Regions from separate parts of the Glutamicibacter sp. V16R2B1 genome, predicted to be linked through region 1. Evidence: riboswitches for the same ligand, from Rfam matches in the RefSeq annotation. Region 1 holds a riboswitch; the other holds the start of a gene.

Region 1 (5,353 bases):
CCTGGTTCGCCGCCCGGCCCTCGGGCACCGAGGACATCTACAAGATCTACGCCGAATCCACGGTGGGCCAGGAGCACCTGCAGCAGGTGCTCGCCGAGGCCCGCCAGATCGTGGACGCCGCGCTGGCCGGCCAGGTGTAGCCCGCCGCCACGGCGCCGGGGCTAGATGAGCTTGTCGATGAACTTGCGCTTGGCCCAGGAGTAGGGCGGGTAGACGGCGTTCAGGGTGTCGATCACCGTGGTCTTGTTCAGCTCCGGACGCATCTGCGAGAGCCGCTCAAAGCCGTGCTTGCCGTGGTAGGAACCCATGCCGCTGTCCCCCACGCCGCCAAAGGGCAGGGTCGGGACGATCAGGTGGGTCATCGGCGCGTTGTGCACGATCGCCCCGGCCCGCACCCGGTCGGAGAAGATCGACTGCAGCCGCGGGTTCTCGCTCATCAGGTAGGCGGCCAGCGGGGCGGGGCGTTCGGCGATGAACTGCAGGGCCGCGTCGAAGGACTCCACCTCGATCACCGGCAGGATCGGACCGAAGATCTCCTCGGTCATCAGCGGGCTGTCCAGCTCCACGTCGCGCATCACCGTGGGGGCCAGGCGCAGGGTCTGGGCGTCGCTCTGCCCGCCGATGACCACCCGCCCGTGCTCCAGCAGCCCGGTGAGCCGCTCAAAGTGCTGGCGTGAGACGATCCGCCCGTAGTCCTGGTGGCTGATCGGGTCCCGGCCGTAGAAGCTGCTAATCGCCTTGGCCAGGCGGTCAACCAGCGCGTCCGCGTCCCCGATGGACAGGATGTAGTCCGGGGCCACGCAGGTCTGCCCGCTGTTCATGAACTTGGCGAACGCGATCCGCTTGGCGGTGGCCGGCAGGTGGTTGTCCACCACGGTCGGGCATTTGCCGCCCAGCTCCAGCGTGGTGGGGGTCAGGTGCTCGGCGGCCGCCCGCGCCACGATCCGCGCCACCCGCGCCCCGCCGGTGTAGAAGATGTGGTCCCAGCGCGCGGCCAGCAGCTCGGTGGCGGTGTCCACCCCGCCCTCGCACACCGCGTACACCCGCGGGTCCAGGTAGTGCGGCAGCAGCCGGGCGATCGTGCCGGAGGTGGCCGGGGCCAGTTCGGAGGGCTTGAGCACCGCCGCGTTGCCGGCCGCGATCGCGGCGATCAGCGGGGCCAGCAGCAGCTGCAGCGGATAGTTCCAGGCGCCGATGATCAGCACCACCCCCAGCGGCCGCGGCTCGATCTTGGCCATCGCCGGCTGCAGCGACAGCGGCACCTTCACCGAGGTGGAGTCCATCCACTCGGCCAGGTGGCGCTGGGCAACGTCGATTTCCGTGCGCAGGAAGTCGATCTCGGAGAACTTCGCCTCGGTCGCGCTCTTGCCCAGGTCCTCGGCGAGCGCGGCGATGAAGTCCTCCTTGCGTTCGGCCAGCATCTTCTCCAGGGCCCGCAGCTGCTGGGCGCGGAAACGGCGCGGATGGGTGATGCGCGCGTCGGCGGAGCGGCGCAGGTGCGCGATCATCTCCGCGATCTTGCCCGGGTGCTCGTCGACCGGCGGCGCGGTTTCCCCGACCGGTTCCGGCGGCTGCTGTGAGGTGAAGATTCCCATGGCTCGAGCGTACGTCATCCCCCGGCCCCCGTTTGCGCCACCGGGTTGATACATTGGGCTGGATAAAGGAGGGCCGATGACCGACCTGAGCGCCCCGCTGGGCTCGTTCGCCGTCGCCGCCGCCCTGGTGGCGCTGATCCTGCGGGCCCTCAGCCCGAGCGGGAGCGGGAACCTGCTGTCCCAGGCGCGCCGGTACGCCCGGTGGTGCGCGCTCATCGGGTTCCTCGCCGCCGTCTCCACCGACTGGTTCGATGCCTTCTACCTGATCAGCGCGGAGGGGCAGGCGGTGCCCGGCGGCTGGCCGGGCGCGGTGGGGCGGGCCGCCACCCCGGCGCTGTGGGTCGGGTTCGTCTACGTGCTGGCCCAGTTCACCGGGCCGCGCGTGCAGCGCAGCGCCGACCCGCAGCCGCGCACCGGGCTGGTGCCGGGCAAGCTGGTGGCGGCCCTCGTCCTGGTCCTGGCCGGCTCGCTCACCGCGCTGTGGGCGGCGGGCGATGTGCCCTACCGGGCTCCCACCGCGCAGCGCGAGCTCAGCGAAGAGGAAATGAGCTACTTCATCCCGGCCGCCGACGGGTTGCGCCCGGCCGGCGAGGTGCTGCCGTACCTGGCCCTCTGCCTGGGGCTGCTGGTGGCCGCCACCCTCCTGGCCAGCCTGGTGATCCTGCGCCGCAGGCCGCTGCCGGGGATCTCGCGGCACGACAACCGGGTGCTGCGCCGGGTGTGGCTGAACCGGCTGTACCGCACCGTGGCCGTGGTCCTGGCCGCCAACGGCGCGGCCGCCCTGCACTACAAGGCCCGGTGGTTCCACCAGCAGGCCGCGGACGGGGACCTTGAGCGGCTGCGCGCGCTGGGCGACGGCTGGGATTCGGTAGGGAACTACGCCGTGCTCGGCGTCGCCCTGGTGATGCTGTTCTGGCGCCCGCCGCAGAACTTCGAGGGCGTCACCGCCGTGCCGCGGCATCCGGTGCGCGCCCTGCGCGATCACCTGTTCGCCACCCAGTACGTGGCGCTGGGCGCCTCACTGATCCTGCTGCTCGTCCTGTGGCCCACGCACTCACCGCAGCCGCAGGCCCTGCCCGATGCACGGCCGGGGATGCACCTGATGGTGCTGATCACCGGCGCCGCCCTGCTCTACCTGGTGATCACCGGCAGCAGCATGGGGTACGTGCACGGCAAGGCCGGTCGGACCGGGCCCCGGCACTGGGGACCGCTTCCGCGCTGGATCTACCCGGTGGCCGGGCTGCTGATGGCCGCCAGCGTCTACTTCCTGCTGCGCCCGCCACTGGACTACCTGTGGGGGCTGGTCACCGCCCCGGCGGCGTTCATCCTGCTGCTGGTGGCGGTGCTGTTGCTGGCCCACGCCGCCGTGCGCCTGGCCAGCCGGCGGATGCAGGTGGCCTGGGCGGTGGATGGGCACTGGGAGCGCTGGTACCGGCAGGTGATCGAATTGCGTTCGCTGCGCACCGTGACCGCCGCCCTGGGCGCCCTGCTGTTCTGCGGCTACGGGTTTGACTACGGATGGGTCGGGCTCAGCCTGGCGGTGCTGTGCTTCCCGGCGCGGCTGCTCATCCCGCACCCCGGCCCCGAAAAGCACCCGTCAGCGGCACATGGGCGCCCGGCTGCTGCCGGCCCTGCAGCACCGCCGGGCGCGCCGGGCCGGCCCTGACCTGGGGCGGCGCGGTGCGGCGCGTCACAGGTTTGTCAACGGGTGGGCGATTGCGTACGCTCGGTCACGAGTGACACGGGGTGTCGGCGCCGCCGACTGAGATGACACCCGTCGAACCTGAACTAGTTCAAACTAGCGGAGGGATGTCGCACATGACCCTGCCTGCCGTGATCCATTCACTGCGCCACACCAGCCCCCTGGTGTTCTGCCTGACCAACACCGTGGTCGCCAACTTCACCGCCAACGCGCTGCTGGCCGCCGGCGCCGCCCCGGCCATGACGAACCTGCCCGGGGAGGCCGGGCCGTTCGCGAAGACCGCCTGCGCGGTGCTGGTGAACCTGGGCACCCCCAGCACCGAACAGCTGGCCGCCATGGATGAGGCGATCGAGGCCGCGAACCAGGCCAACACGCCCTGGGTGCTGGACCCGGTGGCCGTTGGCGCGCTGCCGGTGCGCACGCGCTACGCCCAGCGCATCGTTTCGCTGCGCCCCGCCTTGATCCGCGGCAACGCCTCGGAGATCATGGCCCTGGCCGGGCACCAGTCCGCCGGGCGCGGGGTGGATTCGGCCGACCCCGTGGCCGCGGCCATCGCCGCCGGGCGGGAACTGGCCGAACGCCACGGCGCGGTGGTCGCGATTTCCGGGCCGGCCGACGCCGTGGTCAGCGCCCAGCGCACGGTCATGGTGCACACCGACGGGATCGAACTGACCCGCGTCACCGGCGGCGGGTGTGCCCTGGGCGCGTTCGCCGCGGCGGCGATCGCCGCCGGGCAGGACGTGTTCACCTCCACCGTTGCCGCCCACGCCTATTATGGGCGGGCCGCCGAACGCGCCGCCGCCCTGTCCCTGGGGCCGGGCAGCTTTGCCGCGCAGTTCCTCGACGCCCTGGCCCTGACCGATCCGCAGGAACTGGGTGCGGTGCGCATCGAGGAACTCTAGATCCCTCATTCTTCATCCCCCCACGACTCAACCCGCCGGCCCCGCAGGGGGGCGGTTTAAGGACAATCATGCGAAATCTCGGCGTATATTTGGTCGCCAACACCGCCAGCTGCACCCCACACCGCACCCTTGAGGTCATCCAGGCCGCCGTGCAGGCCGGCGTGCAGTGGATCCAGCTGCGCGCCAAGGAGGAAAGCGCGCGCGAATTCTATGAACTGGCCCTGGCCGCCGGTCAGCTCACCGCGGGCCGGGCCGAACTGCTGGTCAACGACCGGGTGGACGTGTACCTGGCGGCACGGGCCGCCGGGGCCGCGGTCACCGGGGTGCACATCGGGCAGCAGGACCTGCCGGTGCAGCGGGTGCGCGAACTGATCGGGGACGCCACCTTGGGGTTGAGCGCCTCCACCGATGAGCAGCTGGCGGCGGCGAACGCGAACGCCTCGATGATCGACTACCTGGGCGTCGGGGCGATCCGGGCCACCCCCACCAAGAAGGACCACCCCACCCCGATCGGGATCGAGGGCTTCGCCCGGGCCCGGAAGATCGCCCAGCTGCCCTGCGTGGCCATCGGTGCGCTGCAGGCCGAGGACGCCCCGGCGCTGCGCGCGGCCGGGGCCGAGGGCATGGCGGTGGTGCGCGCCATCTGCTCCAGCACCGACCCCGGTGCGGCCGCCGGCGGGCTGCTGCGCGCCTGGCAGGAGGCGAAATGATCCACAACATCCTGTCCATCGCCGGTTCCGACCCCTCCGGGGGCGCCGGAATCCAGGCGGATTTGAAGGCGATCGCCGCGACCGGGGGCTACGGGATGGCCGCCATCACGTCCCTGACCGCGCAGAACACCCGGGGCGTGGACGCGGTGCAGGCCGTTGAGCCGCAGTTCGTCACCGCCCAGCTGCGCAGCATCGCCGCCGATGTGCGCATCGACGCGGTGAAGATCGGGATGCTGGCCAACGCCGGGATCATCGACGCGGTGCAGCAGTGGCTGGGCGAACAGCCGGCCGGGCTGCCGGTGGTGCTCGACCCGGTGATGATCGCCACCAGCGGGGACCGGCTGCTGGATGACGCGGCCCACCAGGCGATGTCCCGGCTGCTGGCCCGGGCCACGGTGCTGACCCCGAACATGGACGAACTGGCGGTGCTGCTGGGTGAAGCGC
Region 2 (5,353 bases), on a different contig from region 1:
GGGTGTTGGCGAAGGGCTGTACGTCCGCGGCTGCCTTGTAGGTGACGATGCCGTTTTGGCCGTACAGCAGATCAGCGCGCAGACCACCGGGGTTCATGAAGGCGATTTGTGCCGGGGCCCCGCCGAAGTCCTCGTTGGAGGTCGCCCACAAGTGGACATCGGCGATGGTGTTACCCAGGGTGGATTCCACGCCGCGGTCATCACCTGCCGGTTCGCCGCCGCGCAGGATGTCGGCGCTGATGGCGCCGATTTCCTGCTGGCCTACTTCTTCGGATTCGGCAACGGCCTTGTCAACAATCTCTGTGACGGCAGCGTTTGGCTTGAAAGCCGAGCCGCCTTCGGCAGCCAAGGGGACAAGCTTGGAGTCCGACTGCGTGACCGTGCCGTCGCTGGCATCAATGCTCAGGGAGATTTCGCCCAGGGTGGTGCCGTACTGATGCGCCTGGATCACCGGCCGGGTTTGGTCAGTGCCCGCGATTGGCACTGAGCAGTGGTAGGGCTTATGGGTGTGTCCGGAAATGATGGCGTCGATGTGCTCATCGGCATTGCGGATCAGCTGCCCATAATCCGTTGATTCCTTGGCAATCGTGTCACAGGCCGTGCTTTCGGATCCGTCGTGGGTCAGCAGCACCAGCACGTCGGCTTCACCGTTCTTCTTGTCGCCGTCGCTCAGCTTCTCTGCCACCCGGTTGGCGGCCTCGAGCTGGTCGCCGAAGGTGAGGTCGCTGATCCCGCTGGGGCTAACCAGCGTGGCCGTGTCCGCGGTGACCGTGCCGATGAACCCGACCGATACACCGTCGACTTCGCGGATTGTGTACTCCCTGAGGACCGGCTTGCTGGTGCCCTTCTCGTATACGTTCGCGCCGAGGGCATAGTCCGCCCCCTCGGCTCCTTCGGCTTTGGACTTGGTGCCGTAGCGGGGGATTACACGCTCCTCCAGGTCCTGGAAACCACGATCGAATTCGTGGTTGCCCACCACCGACAGGTCCAACCCGGCGGCGCCGAGCGCGTCAATCGTGGGCGCATCCTGCTGTGAAGCGGAGGCGAACGTGGAGGCACCGATGTTGTCGCCGGCCGAGACAAAGAGGGTATTCGCATTCTCCTGCCGATATTTTGCGACCGCTCCGGCCAGTACTGCAGCTCCGGCAGATTCGCCCTCGGCCTGGATGCGTCCGTGGAAGTCATTGATGCTCAGCAGGTTGAGCTCTACTTCCTTGGCCCGACTTGGGTCGGTGGGCGCTGCCTGCGCGCCAACGGCGCCGGAGGCAATGAGCGAAAAGGACGCCAGGGCAGTGAAACCGACCCTGGGCAGACGTCTGGAGGTAGACATGGAAAATCCCCTAGAGGTAAACAAGTGATCGTCACATGTTTATCCCACGGGAGTGAACCTGTCGATACTTTTTGATGAAGTGTGGGGTTGATGTCGGGGGCCGTTCACGTGGCCTCGCTTCACACGGCGTTCCCGCAGCGGGTCGGCCTGGTCGGCTTTCATCGCGAAATCCGCGCCACAGTTTGACTATCAAGCAGATCTTTCACGTTCACCGTGTGATCGTGGCCGGCTTCGGTGCAGAGCCGCAACGGGGGCGTGCGGATCATTCGCCGCTGGGTGGCCCCACCCGCGAGGCTCCCACGATTCGTCCGACCAGCGCGCATACGGCCAGCACGAAGAGCAGGTATGCCCCGGTAAGCAGACCGTAGGCCAACTCACGATGCTGGACGTTGAGGGCAAAGATGAAGACCGCGGCACCGCACACCAAAAGCGCAACCCCCAGAAGCCGCATCTTCATCTCTGCATCACGCATCCCTTGTTCCGTAGACCACGCTGTCCCGTGAAAAACCAATGACTGTAATTACAATAATTGCACAAATAGTTGTCCGAAGGAATCCTCCGAAAGGACTAGATGTGCCTGCTCACCTACCGCAGTGGGATGAAGCGGCGCCTCGGGGAGCAGGGTAAACCTAGGAAAAACCGGTTCACCGCCGTGAGCCGGGGGTGTGCGCGGTTAGAGGCAGCTGCGCAGGATCTTCTCAATGGCCGCCTGTTCGGCCTTTGTCATCCACGCGTCATATTTCGCCTTCACCTGCGTCTGACGGGAAACGTAGCTGCACCGGAAGGAGCGGTTGGGCGGCAGCCACGTTGCCGCGTCCTTGTCGCCCTTGGATGCATTGGTCGGGCCATCCACAGCCATCAGGTTCAGCGGGTCGTTGGCAAAGTTCAGGCGGGTTTCGGCGTCCCACTGCTGGGCGCCCTTCTGCCAGGCATCCGAAAGCGCCACCACATGGTCGATCTGCACCGCGCTGCTGGTTCCCTGCCCGCGCACAAAGGAGATGCTCTTGCCGGTGTAGGGGTCATCAAGTACGCCGCTGAGCACCACGCATTCAATGCGTCCCTCCCGGTATTCCACGTCCTTCAGGTCCCGGGCGAGAATGTCATTGCGCGCGTCGCACCCGTTGCGGTCGGGGTCCTTCCAGCCCTTGCTGAATTCCTCGCGCGAGTACCCGGTCTTCGGGGCGCGGCCCTTGACGTCGATTTCCTCAAGCAACGCCAGCGATTCTGCGAACTCAAGGCTTTGCTCTTCGGTGATGGGGCCGCCGGTGGAGGGGGCTTGTGACTGCGTTTGCCCTGGAGCGGCGTCGGGGTTGAAATCGCTGAGCGTCCCGGCCGAGCATGAGGTCAGTGACAGTGAGCCAAGCAAGAGGGCCAGGGTGATGAAGCGACGCGGGCTGCGCATGCGGTAGAAGGTTCCCTTCGATGCAGTGGGCGCACCAAAAATAAGGTGCTGCCTGTGGTGTACAGCCAGCACCTTATCGCTTCGGGGCGACACTATCGCCCGAACCGCCGGGGCACCTTCATGTGGTGTCCGTGACGCAGACCGCGCTAGTTGGTCGCGGTTCCCGGATCCTCGTCCTGGCCCGGACGGGTGTGCGATGCCCCGCCCTCATCACGCCACTTCTTCAGCTGCTCGGGTGACACTTCGCCGGTGTCGATGTTTTCTGGTGCGTAGGGGTCCTTGCCCTTGTCATTTACCGTGTCCATATCCTCACCGTAGGCCGGTTCCGGCAAAGCGACAAGGAGTCCGGTCCCGTCCGTTTTCGTAACGGCAACGGCGCGGCCTCGGCATTGTCCGGGCCAAAAAGTCTCCAAGTCGGTGCCTGGTCGCTGGATGTGGTAGGAATGGGGTTAGTGACACGGGGTGCCGCCGCAGCGGCTGAGAAAACACCCGTCGAACCTGCACCAGTTAGTACTGGCGAAGGGAATGTCCTGGATTCCACGATGCCCCGCACCTTTGAGTGGCTGCGGCGTATCCACCGGGTTCCGTTCGCCTTGACCCACATTCAAGGAGTTCGAACACCATGAACACACAAACCACCACCGTCGAAACCAGCAACAGTGCTCTGCCCCTGGCAGAGCAGCAGGTGTTGGTCACTGGCGCCGCGCGCGGGCTGGGCGCGGCCATCAGCACCGCCTTCCTGGACGCCGGAGCGAACGTGGTCCTCAACTACCACTCCTCGGGGCAGGCCGCCAACGATCTGGCTGTCCGCTACCCCGAACAGGCCCTGGCCGTACAGGCTGATGTGCGTGAAGCCGGGCAGCTGAAGGACCTGGTCCGCCAGGCCGAAGAGCACTTCGGCAAGCCGCTGACCACGCTGGTCAACAACGCGCTGGTCGACTTCTCCTTCAACGGGGACGCCCGGCCCAAGGCTGGCGAACTCAGCGCGGCCGATTTGAGCAAGCAGTTCACCGGGTCGGTGCTGGCCCCGGTCGCCGCAATCCAGGCCGTGCTGCCGAACATGCGCAAAGCCGGTTTTGGACGGATCATCAATATCGGCACGAACCTCTTCCAGCATCCGGTGGTCCCGTACCACGACTACACGGCCACCAAGGCGGCACTGCTGTCGCTGACCCGCACCTTCGCCGATGACCTGGGACCCGAGGGGATCACCGTGAACATGGTCTCGGGCGGACTGCTGCGCACGACCGACGCCTCCGCGGCCACCCCGGAAGAGGTCTTTGACTTCATCGCCTCCGGCACACCGCTGCGCAAGGTCACCAGCCCGGCCGAACTGGCGGACGCCGTCCTGTTCTTCGCCTCCCCCTGGGCCCGCGGCGTGACCGGACAGAACCTGATCGTGGATGGGGGACTGGTTAAGGGATGAGCCCCAAGCAATTGAAACTCAACCTGTTCATCTACGGTGCAGGCCACCACCAGGCTGCCTGGCGGGACCCGGACTCCGCTGCCGAACGCCTGGGCGACACCGGGTACTACACGCAGCTGGCGCAGACCGCAGAGCGCGGGCTGCTGGACGCGGTGTTCCTGGCCGACGGCCAATCCATCTCCCCGCAGGCCGCAAAGGCCGGACCCACCTGGTTCTACGAGCCGCTGACCCTGCTCTCGGCGTTGAGCCAGCACACCGAACACATAGGCTTGGTGTGTACTGTCTCCTCCAGCTTCTACTCCCCATTCCATGCCGCCAGAATGCTGGCCAGCCTGGACCACCTCTCCGGCGGACGGGCCGGGGTCAACGTGGTCACCAGCATGTGGGATGCCGAGGCGCAGAACCATTCGATGCCCGGGCTGGGGGACCATGACACCCGATATGCGCGAGCCGATGAATTCATTCAGGTGGTGCGCCGACTGTGGGATTCCTTCCCGGCCCAGGCCATACAGGCCAGCCGGGACGGGGACTTCGCCAGCCCGGAACTTCTGCAGCCCATCGAACACGTGGGGGAGCACTTCACGGTGCGTGGCCCCCTGAACGTTCCCGGCGGCCCGCAGCGGGCCCCGGTGTTGTTCCAGGCCGGCTCCTCCCCGCAGGGTCGGGAGCTGGCCGCGAAGTATGCCGAGGCCGTGTACGCGGTGGCCGCCGATCGGCAGATGGCCCTGGACTACGGTACCGATCTGCGCTCCCGGATCGCCGCGGCCGGACGCGACCCGGAAGCGGTGGCGATCATGCCGGGTCTGGTGACCTATGTGGGGCGCACGCATGAGGAAGCCCGGGCCAAGCAGCGCCGACTGAACGAGCTGCTGCCCACCGGTGACGCGCTCAAGCAGCTGGGCGTCTTCGTGCAGCAGGACACCTCCGGATGGGACCTGGATGCCCCGGTGCCCGAACTGCCGCCACTGCACAGCTTCACCGGACCGAAGGGACGCTATGCCACGATCCAGCGGCTGATCGCCGTGCACCAGCCCACGGTGCGCGAACTGCTGGGGCTGCTGGCCGCCGGAGGCGGACACGCCACCATGATCGGTACCCCGCAGTCCATTGTCGATGAGATGGAGCAGTGGCTGGACTGCGGGGCGGCGGACGGCTTCAACCTGATGCCGCCCACTCTGCCCGGCGGCATCGAGGA

The links. A riboswitch is a leader RNA that binds a small molecule or an ion and turns the genes downstream of it on or off. The one in region 1 is predicted to bind thiamine pyrophosphate.
Region 2: linked by a shared signal. The riboswitch ahead of FDN03_RS04380 (3-oxoacyl-ACP reductase) and the one ahead of thiM (hydroxyethylthiazole kinase) in region 1 are both predicted to bind thiamine pyrophosphate.

Annotation. Positions count from the first base shown of each region.
Region 1 is NZ_VATX01000002.1:38,200-43,552, forward strand. It holds gene pgm (phosphoglucomutase (alpha-D-glucose-1,6-bisphosphate-dependent)) at 1-140, shown strand, start outside; gene FDN03_RS00755 (aldehyde dehydrogenase family protein) at 162-1,595, opposite strand; gene FDN03_RS00760 (hypothetical protein) at 1,672-3,261, shown strand; TPP riboswitch at 3,328-3,422, shown strand; gene thiM (hydroxyethylthiazole kinase) at 3,414-4,199, shown strand; gene thiE (thiamine phosphate synthase) at 4,268-4,909, shown strand; gene FDN03_RS00775 (bifunctional hydroxymethylpyrimidine kinase/phosphomethylpyrimidine kinase) at 4,906-5,353, shown strand, end outside.
Region 2 is NZ_VATX01000007.1:50,811-56,163, reverse strand. It holds gene FDN03_RS04395 (bifunctional UDP-sugar hydrolase/5'-nucleotidase) at 1-1,330, opposite strand, end outside; gene FDN03_RS04390 (hypothetical protein) at 1,593-1,802, opposite strand; gene FDN03_RS04385 (HNH endonuclease family protein) at 2,004-2,732, opposite strand; gene FDN03_RS16390 (hypothetical protein) at 2,879-3,037, opposite strand; TPP riboswitch at 3,181-3,275, shown strand; gene FDN03_RS04380 (3-oxoacyl-ACP reductase) at 3,355-4,158, shown strand; gene FDN03_RS04375 (LLM class flavin-dependent oxidoreductase) at 4,155-5,353, shown strand, end outside.